Regions from separate parts of the Mesorhizobium sp. M1348 genome, predicted to be linked through region 1. Evidence: riboswitches for the same ligand, from Rfam matches in the RefSeq annotation. Region 1 holds a riboswitch; each other region holds the start of a gene.
What was found. A riboswitch is a leader RNA that binds a small molecule or an ion and turns the genes downstream of it on or off. The one in region 1 is predicted to bind thiamine pyrophosphate.
Positions count from the first base shown of each region.

Region 2: it holds a riboswitch for thiamine pyrophosphate, as region 1 does, so the genes downstream of both, thiC (phosphomethylpyrimidine synthase ThiC) here and NKH13_RS33675 (phosphomethylpyrimidine synthase ThiC) in region 1, are expected to answer to the same signal.
Region 3: it holds a riboswitch for thiamine pyrophosphate, as region 1 does, so the genes downstream of both, thiC (phosphomethylpyrimidine synthase ThiC) here and NKH13_RS33675 (phosphomethylpyrimidine synthase ThiC) in region 1, are expected to answer to the same signal.

Region 1 is NZ_JAMYLH010000046.1:3,348-11,066, reverse strand. It holds gene hemN (oxygen-independent coproporphyrinogen III oxidase) at 1-19, opposite strand, end outside; gene NKH13_RS33680 (porin) at 1,064-2,221, shown strand; TPP riboswitch at 2,767-2,883, shown strand; partial or broken gene NKH13_RS33675 (phosphomethylpyrimidine synthase ThiC) at 2,988-3,545, shown strand; gene NKH13_RS33670 (Fic family protein) at 3,721-5,253, shown strand; gene NKH13_RS33665 (hypothetical protein) at 5,269-6,168, shown strand; gene NKH13_RS33660 (hypothetical protein) at 6,403-6,804, shown strand; gene NKH13_RS33655 (hypothetical protein) at 6,846-7,226, shown strand.
Region 2 is NZ_JAMYLH010000017.1:91,613-99,331, forward strand. It holds gene NKH13_RS24325 (hydroxymethylpyrimidine/phosphomethylpyrimidine kinase) at 1-573, opposite strand, end outside; gene NKH13_RS24330 (thiamine phosphate synthase) at 564-1,169, opposite strand; gene NKH13_RS24335 (thiazole synthase) at 1,166-1,939, opposite strand; gene thiS (sulfur carrier protein ThiS) at 1,942-2,139, opposite strand; gene thiO (glycine oxidase ThiO) at 2,108-3,109, opposite strand; gene thiC (phosphomethylpyrimidine synthase ThiC) at 3,106-4,941, opposite strand; TPP riboswitch at 5,045-5,161, opposite strand; gene pmtA (phospholipid N-methyltransferase PmtA) at 5,343-5,939, opposite strand; gene NKH13_RS24360 (DUF309 domain-containing protein) at 6,099-6,635, shown strand; gene NKH13_RS24365 (MFS transporter) at 6,850-7,719, opposite strand, start outside.
Region 3 is NZ_JAMYLH010000004.1:168,889-176,607, reverse strand. It holds gene NKH13_RS09775 (hydroxymethylpyrimidine/phosphomethylpyrimidine kinase) at 1-697, opposite strand, end outside; gene NKH13_RS09770 (thiamine phosphate synthase) at 688-1,293, opposite strand; gene NKH13_RS09765 (thiazole synthase) at 1,290-2,063, opposite strand; gene thiS (sulfur carrier protein ThiS) at 2,065-2,262, opposite strand; gene thiO (glycine oxidase ThiO) at 2,231-3,232, opposite strand; gene thiC (phosphomethylpyrimidine synthase ThiC) at 3,229-5,064, opposite strand; TPP riboswitch at 5,168-5,284, opposite strand; gene NKH13_RS09745 (Fic family protein) at 5,467-7,011, opposite strand; gene NKH13_RS35600 (hypothetical protein) at 7,093-7,263, opposite strand; gene NKH13_RS09735 (hypothetical protein) at 7,629-7,719, shown strand, end outside.

The DNA.
Region 1 (7,719 bases):
GATATTTTGTGGTCTGCAACAGTTACCGTCCCATGCTGATAACCACCAACCTTACGGCTGCGCTCGCCTGTGTCTTTGCGCTATGTCAGTCCGTTCCGCTTTGGGCTCGAAACTTGTATTTCTCAGCAATAGCGGCCGTTCAGTCTTGGCTGGACGGTCAGCGACTGGCCATGGCTGTTCCCGCCGCGACCCTCACGCGCACCGTTTGGTTCCACCATCCCTTCCCTTCAGCCTGCGCCTGGTCGAGTAGATTCTGCTGAGCGCGGCTGCCGCATCCAACGAGATAACACGGCGTTGGGACCAGACTTTGCTCGCCAGCTAGCGCAGCCCATAGTGATCTCTGGCATCTCGATGAGCTCGTTGTGTGAATTGCTGGCAAGAAGCATTAGCTGTGGCGCGCCGTCTATCAGGACGAGAGGCTGCTCGACGCGACCGTCAGGTCGGCCGCAATGCCAAGGCCGGCGCGCCTACTGACTCCGTGGTGGAGGCAAGGCTGCGCGTCAGCGCGTGATTACCGATCATCGCGCTCGCCAAAATGACGGCGTCGTACCGAGCGGTGCCGCCGCATGATGTCTCAACGTCGGGGCTCACAGCAGACAAAGCTGTCGCCATTGAACGAAACTGTCGCGAAGCGAACAGACGAACCGTAGCCGAAACGTTTGCCGTTCGTGCTTGGGTTGATCCGCAAGGCAAAAAGGAAGGAAGAGCGAACCAAGGTCCGCCGGCACACTTGAGCTTCAAGCCGCAGCTGCGTCGTCAGGATGGCACGTCATTTGCAGTAGAAGCCTTTGTGACGGCCCGCCCACAACTAGCGGAGATGACGGGGATGATTTGTACAGAAATGTTGGATGGAGTCGTTTCGGCGATTATTATATTTGTAATAACAATCGCATATTTGTAACAATAACACCCAATCATATTCTCAATTTCTGATGAATATCTGGCGTGACGAGCGCATCAAAACTGCTCAAATTCAACTCAATGCGCATCGTTATCGACTGTTTCCTTAGCAAGACTTCATCACTGACGTCCATTCCTTTTACTCTTTGAACGGAGATCAACAATGAACATTAGGAGCCTCCTCCTCGGCTCAACTGCGGCACTGATTGCCGTTTCCGACGCTCGCGCCGTGACCGCCGTTGCCGAGCCTGACCCGACTGAGTACGTTAAAATCTGCGACGTCTACGGCTCGGGCTACGTCTACATTTCAGGCACTGAGACCTGCGTGCGCATCGGCGGCTATGTCCGTTACGACGTCGGCTTGGGCCATGTCGGATTGGTTGATCACGCAAGAACCTCGGATGTGAGGACTGGTGAGCATCAGGGCACATGGCAAAACAACACGCGCTTCACATTGAAAACTTGGACCGGCCAGGAGACCGAACTCGGCACGTTGAAGACCTACACCGAAACCCGCATGAACTTCGGCAACCGCCACACTTCGGTTTCGGACAGTTCTCGGTCCTATGCCTTCAACGGAGACAGCACCTTGACTTTCGCCTGGATTCAGCTTGGTGGCCTCCGAGTTGGTAAGGACTGGTCGGCCTTCGACATGTTTATTGGCGGCGCGGGTGACGTACTCAACCAGACGCCGGTTCCCTACGGCGCTTTCGATACCAATGTGGTTCAGTACTACTTCGACGCCGGGAACGGCTTTTCGGCCGTGGTTTCGCTCGAAGAAGGCTCGGGCGTGGTCGGCACAATCGACAGCTACGCACCGCACGTAGTCGGCGGCTTGAAATACACACATGGCTGGGGCGCGATCACCGGCGTTGCCGCTTATGATAGCAACTACGAATCGGTGGCCGCCAAGGTCCGTGTCGACATCAATGTCACCAACGAACTGTTGCTGTTCGGAATGCTCGGCTACGGTTCCAACGGCAAGCTCAACGACGACTCCACGAACGCCATCGACGCTCATGGTCGCGGCTTCTATAAGAGTTGGGGCGGGAACTGGGCTTTCTGGGCTGGCGCCGCTTACGAGCTCAACGAGACAACTTCGTTCAAGCTTCAGCTCTCCGGTGATCAGCTCAAGAACCATGGTGTCGCTGCAAACGTCGCCTATGCGTTTCTTCCAGATTTCACAGTTACGGCGGAACTCGACTATGGCCGATACGGTAACTTCGCCGTCGGCAAGCTGGACGCTTCCAACGTGAATTGGACCAACGCCAACAAGAAGAGCAGTGTCGGCGGAATCCTGCGTTTCGAACGCTCATTCTAACGGATGAAAGGGTTGAGCTCCGAGATCCGGTTGAGCGGACCAATCCCGCAACACTCCAAGAGAACGTCGCATGGAAGCTATACGAGATTGGAGCCTCGATCTCGGGGCCGGACGATGTTTCATATCAGATCTGGTCCGGATGATCGCGCAGGCGATATTCATCGCTGTGTTTTGATCTGCAGCTCTTTCATTTCCTCATCCCTTCCGCCCGCTTGACAGACCCTGCCATCCAGCAGTACCCGGCCAGGTTTCAGGTCCGAACTTGAAGGCCCAGTCGGGTCAGGACGTGTTCGACTTGTTGAGCGATTGTGGGGGTGCGGCCCGACGCACTTGAAAATCGCAAATGGATCGCCTCCGTTCAGCCATCCCCGCGGAAATTCGGGCGCGAGAGAACAAGCTCCAGAGCATAAGCGAGGCTGATCGAGGAACAGACGATTCTCAGGCGACGCTCCATCCGATCTTGCGCCTGGCCGAGACGATCGCCCGACGATCACCGGCGCGGGCCGAATGCGCTTGACGAGATAGTTCCGGCCCGCTCAATTTGAGGCATTCACCAGGGGAGTCCCGGCAAGGGGCTGAGATACTGCTGGCATTCGCGGCGCAGTGACCCGTTGAACCTGATCCAGTTCATACTGGCGTAGGGACGGTGCAAGCGCTTTGCGGGAGTTTACGCCCGAGGTCCTGTTTCGGCAGGTCGACAGAAGCGTCTTTTCATCCTCCCGGCACAGAACTGGGTTTCCAATGCAACGAGCAAAGGAGCCTCAAGATGAATGCCCTCAGCCCCGCCGTCTCGACGGGACCGCTGCCTGCCTCACGGAAAATCCATAGGTCCGGCGTCCTCTATCCGCACATCAAAGTGCCGATGCGCGAAATCTCCGTCCACCCGGCGGCCGGCGAACCGCCCGTCACCGTCTACGATCCGTCCGGCCCCTATACCGACCCGACTGTCGAAACCAGCATCGACAAGGGCCTTGCCCGGCTTCGCCACGAGTGGATCTTGGCGCGCGGCGATGTCGAGGCCTATGAAGGCCGCCATGTCCGGCCGGAAGATAATGGATTCGCGGCGGGCGAACGCCTGACGCCGGAATTTCCCGTGCGCAACCGGCCGCTCAGGGCCAGGTCGGGCAAGGCAGTGACCCAGCTTGCCTATGCGCGCACCGGCATCATCACCCCCGAAATGGAATTCGTCGCCATCCGCGAGAACCTCGGCCGCGAGATCCTTCGAGGCAAGCTGCAACGCGACGGCGAAAGCTTCGGCGCAGCCATTCCCGATTTCGTCACGCCGGAATTCGTCCGAGAAGAGGGAGCTGGGTCTCGGCCCATCCGGGTAACGATCCTTCGCGCGGCTATGGAAACGATCGCACTTGCCGATTATCGCATAAAAAACTTGTTACGCACGACTTAAAAAACTTGCAACTCCACAGCATCATTGACTTGTCGCCTATCAGCACTATATACTTGTAATCGCACAGCTCTAAAAAAGTTGCAAAGGCACGGCCATGGCCAAGCCCCATGAAAAACTCGCTGTATCACTGGCCGTCCTCAAAGAGCTGCAGGAGGGTGGGCGGCGCATATTCAAATCAGATGAGCTGACCCGCGTCCACCGGGAGCGGCTGCTGCAGAACGGGTTCCTGCGCGATGTTATCAAAGGCTGGCTCATGTCGACCGGCCCGCAGGCACAGCAGCAAGACACCACCCCCTGGTACGCGAGCTTCTGGGAGTTCTGCTCCCTTTACTGCAATGACCGGTTCGGCAAGGACTGGTTCCTGTCACCGGAGCAGTCGCTGCTTCTGCACGCGGAAGCGCCCACTATTCCGCCTCAGGTGGTGGTGAACACCCCCAAAGGCACGAATAACAGAATCGACCTGCTGTTCGGCACTTCGCTCTATGACCTCAAGGTCAAGGAGATGCCGGCCGAACTGACAGAGAAAAACGGCCAGCGCGTGTTCACTGTCGAGGCCGCCCTTACCCGGGTGCCGGAAGCGTTCTTCCAGCGCGCCCCTATCGAGATGCAGATCGCCATGGCGTCGGTGCGCGACGTATCAACCGTTCTGGCCCTGCTGCTTGATGGCGGCCATTCCGCCGTGGCGGGACGGCTTGCGGGGGCCTTCCGTCGCGTAGGACGCGACTCCTTTGCCGATGAAATCGTGGCCGCCTTCAAAGCCGCCGGCTATGACGTGCGCGAATCCGATCCGTTCGCGGGACAAATTGGAGTGACAACCATTGCGGCGGGCGTACCGCCGTTGGTCGCCCGCCTGCGCGCGATCTGGCAATCGCAGCGCGAAGCCATCATCGAGATATTCCCGAAGGCGCCCGGACTGCCGTCCGACAAAGACGCCTATATGAAGTTCGTCGAGGATATCTACGAAAGCGACGCCTACCATTCGCTGTCGATAGAAGGGTACAGCGTCACCCCGGAACTCATCGGCCGGGTGCGCGAGGGGAGCTGGAATCCGGAGATTGATGAAGAGGACCGCAAGAACCGGGATGCGCTTGCCGCGCGTGGCTACTACCTCGCATTCCAGAAGGTCAAAGACTCTGTTGCCGCGATCATCAACGGCAAGCCAGCCGGCGCGTTGACGCGGGACACTCACCGGGAGTGGTACCGGGAGCTGTTCGCGCCGTCAGTGACCGCCGGCATCCTCAAAGCCAGCGCGCTTGCGGGATATCGCAATCACCCTGTGTACCTGCGCGGCTCGCAGCACGTGGCGCCGCGTACCGAAGCGGTGGCCGATGGTATGAATGAGCTGTTCGACCTGCTGGAGGCGGAGAAGGAGGCCGCCGTGCGTGCCGTGCTGGGGCATTGGCTTGTGGGCTATGTGCACCCCTATCCGGACGGCAACGGACGGATGGCGCGGTTCCTCATGAACGCGATGCTGGCTTCAGGCGGTTACCCCTGGACAGTCGTCAGAGTCGATGACCGGAAGGCCTACCTCGCAGGGCTGGAGGAGGCGAGCGGCAATATCAATGTGAAATCATTCGCCGCCTTTCTCGCCGAACGGGTGAAGTGGTCTATGGAGAAGGCGGCGTGAGGTCGGTGCTGTGCCATGTTTAACTTGCTTGTCTCGGGCCACGGCGAGTGGTGGGAAACGCCGCCGTTCACGTCAACCATTGACCGGTTCAAGGAATATAGCGGCGCCGAGGCCGAGGCTATCGACCTCGCGCGCCCTGAAACATTGCGCCGGCTGGAGGAAATCCCGGCGCTGTTGATGTACGAAGTCGGGGCGGCAGGCCCGCACGCGCGCGTGGTCCGGCACGGCCGCATACGCAATATCGTTCGGCGCGGACACGAACTGGCCTTCACCTTCGAGCCCGATCCGGAACATGCCTTTCTCGACCGATCAGCGGTGTTGAGAATTGCGGACCGGCTGGGCATTCAACAGTTCGAACAGCACCGTACGCACTGGGCGATCAAGGATGGTGACATTCCGGCCGAGCTGATTGCCACCGGCACCGCTGAACGGGCGCAGCGCACCGTTGCCGTGGTTGCGGCAGAATATGTAGAAGCGCGCCGCGAGGGACGAAGGAGAGAAGCTGCCGAACTGGCCGAAGAACTGGAGGATTTTCCTCCCTCGCTGGAGAAAGCACTGTCGCTCGTGCCGGCGCGTATCCTTCAGCAGCCGACACCCGAATTATACCCGATCCTTGGGATAGAGCCCCGCACGCCCGAAGGCCGCAACGCCGTCGTGGCCGTCGTCGCAAGGGATCACAATGGGCAGGACTTGCCTGCCGACTGGTCTTATTCGCTGGCGTGGTTCCTGGACCTTTACGGCAGCGCGACGGAAGCGGGGCGCCTTGACGGCGCGCTGGCCGAATGCGCAACGCATATGATCGCGCTCGGCACTGGCGAGGGAGAAGCTGCCGCCCCGGTTGAAGATATCGGCTACGCACTCTGGCGCTGTTCGCGAAGCCCGAAACTTATCGGCGATCTGGCCGGGAATCGCTGAGATAGCGCAGGAGGTTTTGTCGCTTACCAAAATCAACTGGAACTCGACCCAGATCAACCAGAAGCTTCCCATTCCCATTCTAGCAGCCAGAAGAGTGGGTGAGCTCTTTAAATATCTATCCGAGGAATCGATAAGCTCAGACTATCTCGCAAGTATACATAGTTTTTTTGTTATAGAGTCTGCTCGGCTGCAGGTAAAGAGCCAGGATAAACTTCAGCACGAAAGCAGAATTGAATGAAGGTGGGCTACATGGAGTTCTCATTTGGGTATGCCTTCACCGAAAACCTTATCCGGTCATCGTCAGCCGCACCTGTAGGCGCGCCGGTCTTTCCAAACCTCATACAGGAGGGGCATTCTGGCTTTGACATCCGCATCAATTTCCCAGGGGTTCCGCTGTTTTTCCAGTACAAGCTTCCGGAGCTGATGAAGCGAGGAACTGCCTTTGAGGTTGCGAGCGGACATTGTCCCGGTTTGTCGATACCATTTTTTCGGATTGCGATGATGCGCAGGGATGTGTCGCGTCAGCATGAACTGCTTCTTCGGTTTGAGGCGCGCTATCCGTCAAACGTCTTCTATGCGGCTCCTTGTATCGCAAACATCAGCGATTTCGACCGCTCTTATTTGGAGCAACCGTAGCACGGCAGTCCATTTTCGTCTCACCAGGGGATATTGGGCCCTTGCCAGACGACAAAGCGCACAGCCTTGCCTATAAACCTGGACTGGCAACTGGATATTTTTGCTCGAAACCCAAGCCCACCAAAGTTCAAACATTTGATGATCTCGCTGCGCTCTTCAGGGAGCAGTTCGCCGAGAAGCGTTTTGCGGAAGTCGGCGAGGCGGCGCGTGAGATGCGCGAAAACGTACTTGAGCTTGCTTCGCCGTCAATGCGGCAAGCCGAACAGCTCATTGCTGAACGGGTCGGCGCGAGATGCATTCAGATTCTAGACGGCGCAGCCAGACCGCCCGAGGAAGAGCGCGCAGTCACTGACATTCTCGTAGCGCGGGAAATTGCGCGTGTCGATCTTGGCGTCGACCTGCTGGTGGCCCAACCACGCTAACGACATCATACCGCTGATTAGCCCAGCTTTTGTCTAGGCCACAGTTATGAGACTACGAACCACTTGGCCAGGAAGAAGATCGGATTGAAAGCGAACCTTCCTTGTCATCTTTGCATCACGGTCAGTCTGCACGAGATTGACCGCTGCAAGCCGGGAGCAAGACCGGGCTGCGCAAACGTTGCAACAGATCCTTCAAGGAAATTCATAGACTCTTAGCAACTCCGGTTCGCTGTGAATGGTAGGCTTATTGCAACGTTTGAGTCAGTGGAGTCCGAACCGTGGCTTATTCTCCGACCCGCCGAACTGCGTGCAATTTCGGCTAAAGGCAATGGCAAGAACAGCGCCCATCTTGTTTGTTCGACACAGCCATATTGGCTCAAAACAGTATCTTCACGGCCACCGAGATTGTCCGGTCGGTGGACAAGCAACCATATTATTTCGTTCGAAAGCTGCAACATCTGTGGAGAACGCGAAATGACAAATTCAGTAGGAC
Region 2 (7,719 bases), on a different contig from region 1:
AATATCGGTCGATCGAGGTCCAGCCGCGTGGCCGCCCTTGATCAGCAGGGCCTGCATCCCGGCCACCAGCAATTCCTGGCCTTGCCACACTGCGCCGCCTTCATCCACTGCTGGCTCTGAGCCAACAAGAAGCGCCAGCTCCATGAGATTGGGCGTGACGAGGCGGCAAAGCGTCATCAAATTGCGCTTCATGGCGGCGACGGCCCTTGCGTCCAGCAGCGCCCGGCCTGACGTCGAGGCCAGCACCGGATCGAGCACTGCCGGCACCTGCGGATTTTCGCGTAGCACAGCCGCGACGGCAACGACGATCTCGGCCGTTGCGAGCATGCCGATCTTAATTACCGCCACCTTGTTGGCCTGCAGCGCGGCGCGCATCTGATCGGCCACAAGATCGGGCTGCGAAGGATGGATTTCCATCACGGCTTCGTGCGTCTGCACCGTCAGCGCTGTGACAGCCAGGCAGGTGCGCACGCCAATGGAAGAGATCGTCTCGATATCGCGTGCAATTCCAGCCCCACCGCTGGAGTCTGATCCGCCGACCACGAGCACATGCGGTTCTCGCCTCAGCGCCATGGCTTTGTCTTTTCGATCCATTCTCGCGTGCGCGCTTCGGGATCGGCATTCAACGTGATGTCGGTGACCACCGCCGCGCTGTCCGCGCCAGCCTCGAAGATACCGTCGAGCCGGTCAGGGGTGAGGCCGCCAATGGCGACCAATGGGATGGGTGCTGCCCGGCGCTTCCACTCGCTGATCCGCTCGAGCCCTTGCGGCGCCCATTTCATCTGCTTCAGGACGGTGGGATAGATGGGGCCGAGCGCGATATAGTCGGGCTCGGCAGCGATGGCCGTTTCCAGTTCTAGATGATCGTGCGTGGAAAGCCCGAGCTTCAATCCGGCGTACTTAATCGCCAGCAGGTCGGCCGCAGCCAAATCCTCCTGGCCGAGATGGACGAAGTCGCAGCCTTCCTCGATTGCCGTGCGCCAATAGTCGTTGACGATCAGTTGGCAACCTTGGACCGCGCAGACGCCGTTCGCGCGGCGGATTTCCGTCCGCAGCGTGGCCTCGTCCCTATCCTTGATGCGCAACTGAACCAGCTTGACGCCAAGCGGCACCAGCCGTTCGATCCAGGCGGAGCTGTCGACGATCAGGTAGAACGGATCGAGCTTCATGAAAAAACCGCCCTGCCAATTGTCGGCGTCGACGGCACGGCGACGTCGCGCGGTTCGAGCATTCCCGAGCTGAAAGCTTCACGGCCGGCATCGACCGCCTTGCCGAACGCACGCGCCATGCCGACCGGATCGGCCGCCTTGGCGACCGCGGTGTTCAGGAGTACGGCATCAAAGCCGAGCTCCATGACGGTTGCCGCGTGCGACGGCCGTCCGAGCCCCGCATCCACGATCAGCGGAACGCCTGGGAAATGGCCGCGCATCGAGCGCAGCGCCGTGATGTTGATCGGTCCGAGAGCGGAACCGATCGGCGCGCACCACGGCATCAAGACCTTGCAGCCCGCCGCAAGCAGCCGCTCGGCAACGACAAGGTCGTCGGTAGTATAGGGGAATACAGCAAAACCGTCCTCGCACAGGATGCGGGCGGCTTCGACCAGACCGAACACATCCGGCTGCAGGGTGTCGTGGTTGCCGATCACTTCGAGCTTGACCCAGCTCGTACCGAAGACTTCGCGCGCCATTTTCGCAGTCGTGACCGCTTCCTTGACGGAGTGGCAGCCAGCAGTGTTGGGCAGGATTCTGACGCCGAGCGAGCGGATCAACGACCAGAATTTTTCGCCGGCCCTGCCGCCTGCCATTTCACGGCGCAAGGAGACGGTCAGCACCGACGTGCCCGACGCCTTGACCGCATCGGAAAGGATAGCCGGCGAAGGATATTGAGCCGTGCCGAGAAGCAGGCGGGAGGGAAGCGTCGTCCCGAGAAGATCGAACATGGCTAGCCTCCCTGCATGGGCGAGAGGATTTCGATCCGGTCGCCGTCGTTCAATTGGAATTCCGCCCGGCTGGCTTTGTGCACGAGGTCGTTGTTGACGGCGGTCGCGAGCCAATCGCCCTCATAGTCAAGCGCGGCAAGCAGCTCGGCCAGCGTGGTGGCGGCAACCTCATGCACTTTGCCGTTGACCATCAGTTTCATGAGCAAGCTCCTTGGTTCCGTCTTGATTGAAAACCAGGTCGGCAGCCTGGCGCGCCATGGCGGGAGCCAGGAGAAAACCGTGACGATAGAGCCCGTTGATCGCGATGATCTCACCGTTCGTTTCGGCGCGCGGCAAATTGTCGGGAAAGGCTGGACGGACGCCAACACCGGTTTCAACGATCTCGGCCTCGCCAAAGGCCGGATGGAGGGCATAGGCGGTACCCAGCAGCTCCAACATGGAGCGCGCCGTAACCGGTCCGGCGGACTGGCTTTCAATCATCGTCGCACCAACCATGAAACGGTGGTCGGTGCGCGGCACTGCATAGAGTGGAAAGCGCGGATGCAGCAGCCTGACCGGGCGCGACAGCGAGGTATCAGGGGTGCGCAGGATGAGCATTTCGCCGCGAACGCCGCGCAACCTGTCATCGGCGGCTGCCATTCCCGTGCAATCGATCTGACGATCGAAACCAAAAACATGCTGGGCGTCGGCGCCGAAGTGGAATTCGACACCCATGGCCGCGAGCTTGTCATGAAGCGCTGCCATCGCCTGGCGCGGATCGAGATGGCCCTCATCGGGAAAGAGCAATCCGCGGCGGAAGCGGCCGGCTAAGTCGGGCTCCAGCAAGGCAATTTCATCTTCCTCGACGCGCCGATAGCCCGTCGTGCGGCTGGCGAACCGGTCGAGCTCGCCCGCATCGCGCGGCGCGGCCACGACCAGCGTTCCGGTCCGCGTCACCTGGCCGGGCGTTGCGGCATCCCACCAGTCGGCGGCACCGCGCCCGAGATCCAGCACCGGCTGCTCGGCGCTTTCGCGCTCGCACCATGGCGCCAACATGCCGCCGGCGAACCACGACGCATTGCCCCCAAGGCCAGGCCTTGTCTCGGCAACGGAAACCGCCGCGCCGCGTGCGGCGAGCTCGAAGGCGGCGGTGAGGCCGGCAACGCCGGCCCCTTTGACCAGCACCTTCATGATGGCTCATGCGCCTGTGGCGAAAGCGGTGCGCCGGTCTCGTCCGCCGGCACGTAGAGATCGCCGCCCTCGCGGTATTTCGCCGCCATCGCCGCCATGCCCTCTTTCTGTGCCTCGGCGCGGATGTCGTGAGAGATACGCATGGAGCAGAATTTCGGTCCGCACATCGAGCAGAAATGCGCCACCTTGTGCGCCTCCTTGGGCAAGGTCTGGTCGTGGAAGGACCGCGCGGTTTCCGGGTCGAGCGACAGATTGAACTGGTCCTCCCAGCGGAACTCGAAGCGCGCGCGGGAAAGCGCATCATCCCTGACTTTCGCTGCCGGATGGCCCTTCGCCAGGTCGGCGGCGTGGGCGGCTATCTTGTAGGTGATCACGCCGATCTTGACGTCGCTGCGATCGGGAAGGCCGAGATGCTCCTTGGGCGTGACGTAGCAGAGCATGGCGGTGCCGAACCAGCCGATCATCGCGGCGCCAATGCCTGAGGTGATGTGGTCGTAGCCCGGCGCGATGTCGGTCGTCAGCGGTCCAAGCGTATAGAACGGCGCCTCGCCGCAGACAGCGAGCTGCTTGTCCATGTTCTGCTTGATCTTGTGCATCGGCACGTGGCCGGGGCCCTCGATCATCACCTGGCAATCCTTCGCCCAGGCGATCTGCGTCAGCTCGCCAAGCGTTTCCAACTCGGCGAACTGCGCCGCGTCGTTGGCATCGGCGATCGAGCCCGGACGAAGGCCGTCGCCGAGCGAGAAGGAGACGTCGTAGGCTCTGGCGATGTCGCAGATCTCGGCGAAATGCTCGTAGAGGAAGCTCTCCCGGTGATGGTGCAGGCACCATTTGGCCATGATCAAGCCGCCGCGCGAGACGATGCCCGTGACCCGGTCAACGGTCAGCGGGATGTAATGCAGCCGCACGCCGGCGTGGATGGTGAAATAGTCGACGCCCTGTTCGGCCTGTTCGATCAGCGTGTCGCGGTAGACCTCCCAGGTCAGATTCTCGGCAATGCCGTTGACCTTTTCGAGCGCCTGATAGAGCGGCACCGTGCCGATCGGCACCGGCGCATTACGCACGATCCATTCGCGGATGTTGTGGATGTTGCGGCCGGTCGAGAGGTCCATCACCGTGTCGGCGCCCCAGCGGATGGCCCAGACCATCTTTTCCACTTCCTCGGCCATCGACGAGGTGACCGCCGAGTTGCCAATATTGGCGTTGATCTTCACCAGGAAATTGCGGCCGATGATCATCGGCTCACTCTCGGGATGATTGATATTGGCGGGAATGATCGCGCGTCCGCGAGCCACCTCGTCGCGCACGAATTCCGGCGTCACGAAGTCTGGAATCGCCGCGCCGAAGGCTTCGCCGTCGCGCTCAAGCTGGCCGCGCAGCATCTCGCGGCCAAGGTTCTCGCGGATGGCGACGAACTCCATTTCAGGCGTGATGATGCCGGCGCGCGCATAGGCAATCTGGGTCACTGCCTTACCGGCCTTAGCTCTGAGCGGCCGGTTGCGTATGGGAAATTCCGGTGTCAGGCGCTCGCCAGTCGCAAATCCATTGTCTTCCGGCTGGACATGACGGCCGTCATAGGCTTCGACATCGCCGCGTGCCGTAATCCATTCATGGCGAAGCCGGGCCAGGCCTTTTTCGATACTGGTTTCGACAGTCGGGTCGGTATAGGGGCCGGACGGATCGTAGACGGTGATGGGCGGCTCGCCGGCCGTCGGGTGGACGGAGATTTCGCGCATCGGCACCTTGATGTGCGGATGGAGGACGCCAGACTTGTGGATTTTCCGTGAGGCAGCCAGCGGCCCTGTCGACACGGCGGGGGTGAGGGCATTCATCTTTAGGCTCCTTTGCTCATGCATTGGAGACCCAGTTCTGTGCCGGAAGGATGAAAAGACGCTTCTGTGGACCTGCCGAAACAGGACCTCGGGCGTGAACTCCCGCAGAGCGCTTGCACCGTCCCTACGCCAGTATGAACTGGATCAGGTTCAACGGGTCACTGCGCCGCGAAAGCCAGCAGTATCTCAGCCCCTTGCCGGGACTCCCCTGGTGAATGCCTCAGGTTGAACGGGCCGGCGCGGCTTTGTCAAGCGCATTTGGCCCGCCCACTGTCAAATCAACCAGGACCGCGTCGTCTTCTTGGCAATCTGGCATCTGCCCCTGCTCTGTTCCACATCCTATTTGGGTGCAAGGCCACCACTCAGCGGAACCCTCAGAGAAGGAAACCGTCCAGATTTGGCTAGTCTGCTCGACGATAAGTCCAGAGCTGTGCCGGCGGTATGTTGCGGACGACGAAGTCATAGTGGGAAACCACGTAACGGTCTGGCATCTTGATCACCGGCGACAGAGGTCCGTATGTGATCTGAATCACGGGCCGGCCGGCAGGAATACGGGCAAGCAGATCCTCAACCAGCGCGACACGCTGTTGCATTGGAAAGCTCAACAGCGGGACTGCACTTATAACACAATCGAACTGTTCACCTTTGCGCTCACCCAGCGCTTCGTCCAGCGCAAATGCGTCGCCCAATCTGAAGTCCACATTCGGAAAGCGTTGCACCAGGCCGTCGTAGAAAATCCTGGAATATTCGACTGAAACCAGCTGGCGCGGCTTGATTCCCCTGGCCAGGATCGCCTTTGTGATGACACCGGTTCCCGCGCCAAGCTCCAGAATCGGCAATCCTGACCGTGGGTTCACCACGCTTGCCATCCGGCGTGCCGCATAAACCGAAGTGGGAATAAGGGCTCCCACGCCCTTCTTGTCCTTCTGCCAGCCTTTGAAGAATTGGACTTCTTCCTCAAACCTTTTGCCGAGCCGCTCCTTCAGTCGCAAAATCATATCTTCTCCCTGCGTCAGCCGCTTACCCAACGTCATGAATTTGGCAAAGCGCGTTTTGGCCAATCTCGCCACCCTTTACAAGCCCGTTAAGACTGCTTGCCTGTCACGACGCGGTCAGCATGAATTGCCCATTAACGCACTTTCATGTTTGCTGGGCCTATGTTTCGCCCTCGCCTGCTGCCCGAAAAAAGTTTCCCGAGCTATGCGTATCTGCCCGGCAAATATCCGCATCCGGTGCGTGATCCCTTGGGCCACAGTTACCGATCAGATCCGGTGACCGTCGCCGTTGGCGAAGCGCTTGGCTCAGATGTGTTTCGATGGGGAATCGACCTTTTCAATCACGGCTACTACTGGGAAGCCCATGAAGCCTGGGAGCCTCTCTGGCAGGCTGCGAAACAAAGTGCTCAGCACCGCCTGTTCTTCAAGGGACTAATCCTGTTGGCGGCGGCCGGCGTGAAGATCCGTGAGGGAAAGCGGGTGGCTGCGGCGCGCCATGCGACAAGAGCTGCAGGGCTTTTTCGTCAGGTGGGGAGTCCGGGCGGCCTGTTTGAGAAAGCACTGGGAATGACACCTGCCGCGCTCGCTGAACATGCCCAAGCGATCGTAGCTTACCCGGTTGTTCTCCGGGAGCCAAAGTCTGCCGAGCCTGAGCCCGCCTTTAATTTCATACTCGCACCAGTATCCGAGAGCGTTTGATCGGCAATTCAGTGGTTCAAGTGTCCAGCTAGCTTTGTAGCAGGAAATGGGCTGTGAAAACCGCTCACCACCCGCATGCGTCACAAACAATAAGAGTGCAGTAATGTTTTATGGGCAACTCGCGGCCGCTTCGATGTCGATGGTCTTGAAGGTCGGGGGGCTGACCGGTCGCGCTCGTAGCCAATCGATTGATGACAGAGATGCCGGCCAGGCTTCAATGACGGGGATGGCGAAAAGCTGAGTGCTCGGGCTTGCGGGCCGAGCTTGTCGGCCGCTCGATGGAAAGTGTCATTTGAGGTGGGGTCTCGGCCGCGTGCAGCTGAAAGACACGCTCGTCCAGTTCCTTGTCCACTTCCGTCAGACGATGATTGAGGCGAAGGTAGTCCGTCCAGGTCGGCGTGCGAAACGTTTCTGTCCAATGCATAGGCTTCTGCAAGTTCCGCTGGAGCGTCCAGTTCCGAGCACCGACGCGGCTGTGTACATGGCGCCGCTGCCGCATGAGGTCGAGGAAGGCCTCGAGATTTCTCTCGGCTATCAGATATTCGACCTTGACCACGATCGGGCCGCTCCTCGGCTTCAAATTGAGAGAGACAGCTGGGGCATCGAATTCCTCCAAGGGATCGGGCTCGGAGTCGCGGCGCTCGCGAAGAGGAAAGAGAACGCCGGCTGCAGCGACGATCAACAGGGCTCCAGCGGAACCCTCTAGCGCCCAGGTCAGCGAATGGTTTTCGGCCACCGTGCCCCACACCCAGCTGCCTAGCGCGATGCCACCATCTATCAAAGCATAGTAGATCGAAATGGTGCGCCCCACGACCCAGCGCGGGCTCGCCAGCTGCACGCTCACACCAACCCCGGACCAGGCGGTGACCCAGCCCGCGCCGCCCAAGGCGAGTGCGATTGCCGCCACCGCAATCGAAGTTGTCAGTGCCAGGGAGAGAGAACACGCCGCGCAGGCCACGCAGGAAAGCCTCATCAGCCTTTCTTGCGACAAGCTCCGTCTGAACAGGCTGTTGGAGAGGCCGGCGAAGACGGCACCGGTCCCGAAGCCGGCCATGAGCGCGCCATAGGCAAGCGGGCCTCCTCC
Region 3 (7,719 bases), on a different contig from region 1:
CGAGCGGCTTCGCCTTCGCCAGATGCGCCGCAATCGCGCTGGCCAGCATGCAACCTGTTCCGCGCATCGATGTGGCAAGGCGCGGTAGATCGACATGGATGGGTTGATGATCGGAGCGCAGCAGAATATCGGTCGATTGGGGTCCCGAGGCATGCCCACCCTTGATCAGCACTGCCTGAGGGCCGGCGGCCAGCAGTCTTTGTCCTTGTTGGAGCGCACCGTTCTCATCCACTGCCAGTTCGGAGCCAATAAGGAGCGCCAGTTCAGGAAGGTTGGGCGTGACCAGGCAGCAAAGCGGCATCAGATCGCGCTTCATGACGGCGATAGCGCCTGCTTCCAGGAGAGCCCGGCCTGAGGTGGAGGCCAGCACTGGATCGAGTACTGCCGGCACCTGTCGATTTTCGCGCAGTACGGCGGCAACCGCAGCGATGATCTCGGCTGTTCCGAGCATGCCGATCTTGATGGTCGCCACTTCGTTGGCCCGCAGCGCGGCGCGCATCTGATCGGCGACCAGGCTTGGTGGAGAATGATGAATTTCCGTCACGGCGTCGTGCGTTTGCACCGTTAGCGCTGTGACGGCCAGACAGGTGCGCACGCCAATGGATGCGATCGTTTCGATATCGCGTGCTATTCCAGCACCCCCGCTGGAATCCGATCCGCCAACGACAAGCACATGCGGTTCTCGTCTCATCGCCATCGGTCCGTCTTTTCGATCCATTCCCTGGTGCGCGCTTCGGGATCGGAGCTCAAAGTGATGTCGGTGACCACTGCGGCGCTGTCGGCGCCGGCTTCAAAGACGCCATCGAGGCGGCCAGGGTTGAGGCCGCCGATAGTGACTAATGGGATTGGCGCCACCCGCCGCTTCCACTCGCTGATCCGCTCTAGCCCTTGCGGTGCCCACTTCATTTTCTTCAAGATGGTGGGATAGATCGGACCCAGCGCAACATAGTCGGGATCGGCAAAAATGGCCATCGCCAGCTCGACATGATCATGCGTGCTCAACCCGAGCCTGACACCGGCTGACCGTATCCTTGAGAGGTCGGCGGTTTGCAGATCTTCCTGGCCGAGATGCACGAAGTCGCAGCCCTCCTCGATTGCCAGGCGCCAATGATCGTTCACGATGAGCTGGCACTGGTGCTCGGCGCACAGGGCCTTCGCCTTCCGGATTTCGGTGCACAACCTGGCCTCATCTATGGTCTTGATGCGCAGTTGCACCAGCCTGACGCCAAGCGGCACTAGCCGTTCGATCCAGGCAGCGCTGTCGACGATCAGGTAGAAGGGATCGAGCTTCATGAAAAAACTGCCCTGCCGATCGCCGGCGTCGACGGCACGGCGACGTCGCGCGGTTCGAGCATTCCCGAGCAGAAGGCCTCACGACCGGCCTCGACCGCCTTGCCGAAAGCACGCGCCATGCCGACCGGATCGGCCGCCTTGGCGACCGCCGTGTTCAGGAGCACGGCGTCAAAGCCGAGTTCCATGACGGTCGCCGCGTGCGACGGCCGTCCGAGCCCGGCATCCACGATCATGGGAACGTCGGGGAAATGCCCACGCATCGAGCGCAGCGCCATGAGGTTGATCGGCCCGAGGGCGGAACCGATCGGTGCGCACCACGGCATCAAGGCCTTGCAGCCCGCCGCAAGCAGCCGCTCGGCGACAACAAGGTCGTCGGTGGTATAGGGGAATACCGCAAAACCGTCCTCGTACAGGATGCGGGCGGCTTCGACCAGACCGAACACATCCGGCTGCAGCGTGTCGTGGTCGCCGATCACTTCGAGCTTGATCCAGGTCGTCCCGAAGATCTCGCGCGCCATCTTCGCGGTTGTGACCGCTTCCTTGACGGAGTGGCAGCCTGCGGTGTTGGCAAGGATTCTCGTGCCAAGCGAGCGGATCAGCGACCAGAATTTTTCGCCTTCCCTGCGGCCTGCCATCTCACGTCGCAAGGAGACGGTCACCACCGACGTGCCTGACGCCTTGACCGCATCGGCAAGGATGGCCGGCGAAGGATACTGAGCCGTGCCGAGAAGCAGGCGGGAGGGAAGCGTTGTCCCGAGAAGATCGAACATGCTAGCCTCCCTGCATCGGCGAGAGGATTTCGATCCGGTCGCCGTCGCTCAACTGGAATTCCGCCCGGTTGGCTTTGTGCACGAGGTCGCTGTTGACGGCCGTCGCCAGCCAATCGCCCTCATAGTCGAGCGCGGCAAGCAGCTCCGCCAGCGTGGTGGCGGCAACCTCATGCGCTTCGCCATTGACCGTTAGTTTCATGGGCAAGCTCCTTGGTTCTGTCTTGACTGAAAATCAGGTCGGCAGCCTGGCGCGCCATAGCGGGGGCGAGGAGAAAGCCGTGACGATAGAGTCCGTTGATCGCTATGATCTCGCCGTTCGTTTCCACGCGCGGCAGGTTGTCGGGAAAGGCTGGACGGACGCCAACACCGGTTTCAACGATCTCGGCCTCGCCAAAGGCCGGATGGAGGGCATAGGCGGCACCCAGCAGCTCCATCATCGATCGCGCCGTGACCGGTCCGACAGACTGGCTTTCAATCATCGTCGCGCCGATCATGAAACGGTGGTCGGTGCGTGGCACCGCATAAAGCGGAAAGCGCGGATGAAGCAGCCTGACTGGGCGCGACAGCGAGACATCAGGCGTATTCAGGATTAGCATCTCGCCGCGAACGCCGCGCAGTCGGTCATCGCCCGCCGCCATTCCCGTGCATTCGATCTGGCGATCGAAACCGGAAACAGCCGAAGCGTCGGCGCCGAAGTGGAACTCGACGCCCATCGCCGCCAGCCTATCATGAAGTGCCGCCATCGCCTGACGCGGGTCGAGATGGGCTTCGTCGGGGAAGAGCAGTCCGCGGCGGAAGCGGCCGGCGAGGTCGGGCTCGAGCAACACGATTTCATCTTCATCGACACGCCGATGACCCGAGGTGCGGCTGGCGAACCGGTCGAGCTCGCCCGCATCGCGCGGCGCGGCCACGACCAGGGTTCCGGCCCGTGTCACGTGACCCGGCAGTACCGCATCCCACCAGTCGGCGGCATCGCGTCCGAGATCCAGCACTGGCTGCTCCGCGCTTTCACGCTCGCACCATGGCGCCAGCATACCGCCGGCGAACCATGACGCATTGCCGCCAAGGCTGTGCCTTGTCTCGGCAACGGTCACAGCCGCGCCGCGCGTGGCGAGTTCGAAGGCGACGGTGAGGCCGCCGACGCCAGCCCCTTTGACCAGCAGTCTCATGATCGCTCATGTGCCTCCGGCACAAGCGGTGCGCCGGTCTCGTCCGAGGGCACGTAGAGGTCGCCGCCCTCGCGGTATTTCGCCGCCATCGCGGCCATTCCCTCTTTTTGGGCCTCCGTGCGGATATCGTGAGAGATACGCATGGAACAGAATTTCGGACCGCACATCGAGCAGAAATGTGCCAGCTTGTGCGCCTCCTTGGGCAAGGTCTGGTCGTGGAAGGACCGCGCGGTTTCGGGATCGAGCGACAGGTTGAACTGGTCCTCCCAGCGGAACTCGAAGCGCGCCCGGGAAAGGGCATCATCCCTAACCTTTGCAGCCGGATGACCCTTCGCCAGATCGGCGGCATGGGCGGCGATCTTGTAGGTGATTACGCCGGTCTTGACGTCGTCGCGATCGGGAAGGCCAAGATGCTCCTTGGGCGTGACGTAGCAGAGCATGGCTGTGCCGAACCAGCCGATCATGGCGGCGCCGATACCTGAGGTGATGTGGTCGTAGCCTGGCGCGATGTCGGTCGTCAGCGGGCCAAGCGTATAGAACGGCGCCTCACCGCAGACGGCGAGCTGCTTGTCCATGTTCTGTTTGATCTTGTGCATCGGCACGTGGCCCGGCCCCTCGATCATCACCTGGCAGTCCTTTGCCCAGGCGATCTTCGTCAATTCACCGAGCGTTTCCAGCTCGGCGAATTGCGCCGCATCATTGGCGTCGGCGATCGAGCCCGGACGAAGCCCGTCGCCGAGCGAGAAGGAGACGTCATAGCCGCGGCAGATGTCGCAGATTTCCGCGAAATGCTCGTAGAGGAAGCTTTCCCGGTGATGGTGCAGGCACCATTTGGCCATGATTGAGCCGCCGCGCGAGACAATGCCCGTGACCCGGTCGACGGTCAGCGGGATGTAATGCAGCCGCACACCGGCATGGATGGTGAAGTAGTCGACGCCTTGTTCGGCCTGCTCGATCAGCGTGTCTCGATAGACCTCCCAGCTCAGATCCTCGGCGATGCCGCCCACCTTCTCCAGCGCCTGGTAGAGCGGCACCGTGCCGATCGGCACCGGCGCATTGCGCACGATCCATTCGCGGATGTTGTGGATGTTGCGGCCAGTCGACAGGTCCATCACCGTGTCGGCGCCCCAGCGGATCGCCCACACCATCTTTTCCACTTCCTCGGCCATCGAGGAGGTGACCGCCGAATTACCGATATTGGCGTTGATCTTGACCAGGAAATTGCGGCCGATGATCATCGGCTCGCTCTCGGGATGATTGATGTTGGCGGGAATGATCGCGCGTCCGCGCGCCACCTCGTCGCGCACGAACTCCGGCGTTACGAAATCGGGGATGGCCGCGCCGAAGGCTTCGCCGTCGCGCTGCAGCTTGCCGCGCAACATCTGACGGCCGAAGTTCTCGCGGATGGCGACGAACTCCATCTCGGGGGTGATGATGCCGGCGCGCGCATAGCCAAGCTGGGTCACCGCCTTGCCTGCCTTGGCCCTGAGTGGCCGGTTGCGAATGGGAAATTCCGGCGTCAGGCGCTCACCGGTCACAAATCCGTTGTCCTCCGGCCGCACGCGGCGGCCGTCATAGGCCTCGACATCGCCGCGCGCCGTGATCCATTCGTGGCGAAGCCGGGCAAGACCGTTTTCAATGCTGGTTTCGACAGCCGGGTCGGTATAGGGGCCGGACGGATCGTAGACGGTGACGGGCGGCTCGCCGGCCGTTGGATGGACGGAGATTTCGCGCATCGGCACCCTGATCTGCGGATGGAGGACGCCGGGCTTGTGGATTTTCCGCGAGGCTGGCAGCGGTCCCGTCGAGACGGCGGGAGTGAGGGCATTCATCTTGAGGCTCCTTTGCTCATGCATTGGAGACCCAGTTCTGTGCCGGAAGGATGAAAAGACGCTTCTGTCGACCTGCCGAAACAGGACCTGGGGCGTAAACTCCCGCAAAGCGCTTGCACCGTCCCTACGCCAGTATGAACTGGATCAGGTTCAACGGGTCACTGCGCCGCGAAAGCAAGCAGTATCTCAGCCCCTTGCCGGGACTCCCCTGGTGAATGCGTCAGGTTGAACGGGCCGGCGCCGGTTTGTCAAGCGCGTTCTGGCCGCGGCCGATCGGCGGCCGGTCAGACCGTGCGGAAAAAATCGTGCATGTCTCGGCGACAAGTCAAGCGTGGGAGATGAAGGCAGGGACAAGGGAATCGCAAACGGTCGGACTAAAAATCGATCCTGATGATCACGCCTTCAATGGGCACCAAAGGTTTGCGCGTAGATCGCCTCGATTCTTCCTGCCTCGTCACTGGTCAGCGCGGCGAATTCCTTTTCGCGCGCGCGGTTCGACAGATGTCCATCATTCTGGTGAAGAAAACGGAAGAGCAGATCGGTCAACCGCTCGGGCATCTCGATAAAGGCGTCCACCTGCTGCCGGAATTGATCGTAGCGCTGCAGAAATGCGGTTTCCTCGGGAAGGTCCCGTTCGATCGTCCGCCGAACGCAGGCATAGAGGAATTCGGCGTGCGGGGTTGCATCGAAGAACCGGTAGAAATCACCGGTGTCATTCAGCACCCGGACGTTGAATTGCGGCGTCGGTTCCCATTCCACCAACGGCAGAAGGCGCTGCGAATAGCTCTCGAGCACGCCCCTGTACTCGTTGATCTGGTCCAGGATCGCGGCCGAGACGGGAAAGACCACTCCCGGCGGATTGAAGCCGCGCATGGCAAGGACGTGGTGGATTAGGTAGCGGTGAATGCGGCCGTTTCCGTCCTCGAACGGGTGGATGTAGACAAAGCCGAAGGCGAGGATTGCGGCGGCTATGACTGCATCAAGGTTCTGCGCGGGGCCCTGATCGAAGGCCGCCATTCCATCGATTAGCCGCGGCAGGTCCTCGGGCCGAGCGCTGATGTGATCGGGCAGGGGCGTGCCGTTGTCTCGGTCATGCTCACCGACGAAACCCCCTTCTTTTCGGAAGCCAAGTCTTACTAAACGGGCGTCGCCAAGTACAATTCTTTGCAGACGCAGCAGCTCATCGCGATCGATCGGCCAGCGGCCGGCTTCGCCGATGGCGCGGCCCCAGCGCTGGATGCGATCTTGCGGCGGGCGCTCGCCCTCGATCGCATAGCTTGATCGCGAGTCTTTGAGCAAAAGAAAGGCGGCGGTCCGAGCAAGGAGGTCGCGCGGCACGTCCGCTACGATTGCCTCCGCGCGCCGCGGTAGTTCAAGGGCGATGAATTTTTCGAGAGTCTTGGTTCGGAACACCAGCGGGCAGAACTCAGGCGTGCCGGGGAGATTGTCCCTTATGCGGTAGCGCGAAGCGGTCTTCTCGGATCCGGGCCACTGCAGCTCGGGATCGACAACCGAAACGTATCGTCCGGCCTCCGCGTCCGCCAGATCGAGACGCGTGCCCGTCAGCCATTCATATAGAAACCAGATGCGGCGGGCATAGCTGCCTGTGGGGCTTTCACGGACGAGCGCCTCGATCGGTGCGGGACCGGTCACCTGGAACAGCCGTTTGAGGACGGCAAGGTCGAGCCCCTCGTACTTGAGCGCGAAGGTCAGGTGGCCTTCGAGTGTTGGATGTGGGGCATGGCGGGGCGTCATGATCCGCCAACCATCCCGTTCGGTAATGCGATGATGCTCGCCAGTGGCCGACAGCGTCCGGGGCAAGGGGACGGCGAGCTCGTAGGCTCCGATCAGGGCGCTGTACCCGGCCGGGGTCACCATCTCCGGAAGGCGGATTTCCTGAAAAACGAGAACAGGACCTGAAAATTGGTGCTTCTGCGCCACAGGCATGAAAAGGGGATCCTTTCCTCGAATTTTGGTGCAGCTCAGCCAAATACTATGAAAAACGATTCTATCTGATGAAAATTGATGCTACAAGCCGACTTTTGCGAAAACCGATCCTGAAGGGCGGCGGTGATCCTTCTGCATGGCTCGGCCGAAGATTGATGGGGCGTAAGCGTCATTTTGACCGCGCTGGGCTTCCTCCACAAACCCCGCCTCGTAAAGCAGTTCGTAGCGCTGCAGCACCAAGTCCTCATCCAAGCGTGGTTCTCAAGGCCGAAAGCGATCACCGCGCGCCGCCAGCGATCGTGGCTCACTGCGCGATCATCGGCTGCCTCGGCCCACGCCTTCAGGCGTGGGACAAACGCCTCAGGCAATGTCGACGGAGCGCCAGCGCGATGATGTTCCCATGGGAAATAAGCGTACCAGTTGCGCCAGGCGGCCTTATCGGCAGGTTCAGCCTGCTCCTCGCGGGTCAGGGCGAGATAGCTAATCGAAATCACCCCGCTGCGCGCCCCCGTCTCCTGACCGGTCGCGGTCGGCGAAGGTGTAGAGCTGCTCGATGTAGCCCAGCGGATGGCGCGTCTGCTGCTCGACCCAGTCTCTCAGGCCGGATTGCAGGATCGATGTCCAAGCTCGAACGGGCCGGAAGGCAAGGCTTTGCCGTCTCCAATCGTTATGATACGCGGTTGGCCAGCCGTCACCGCGACCAAAACC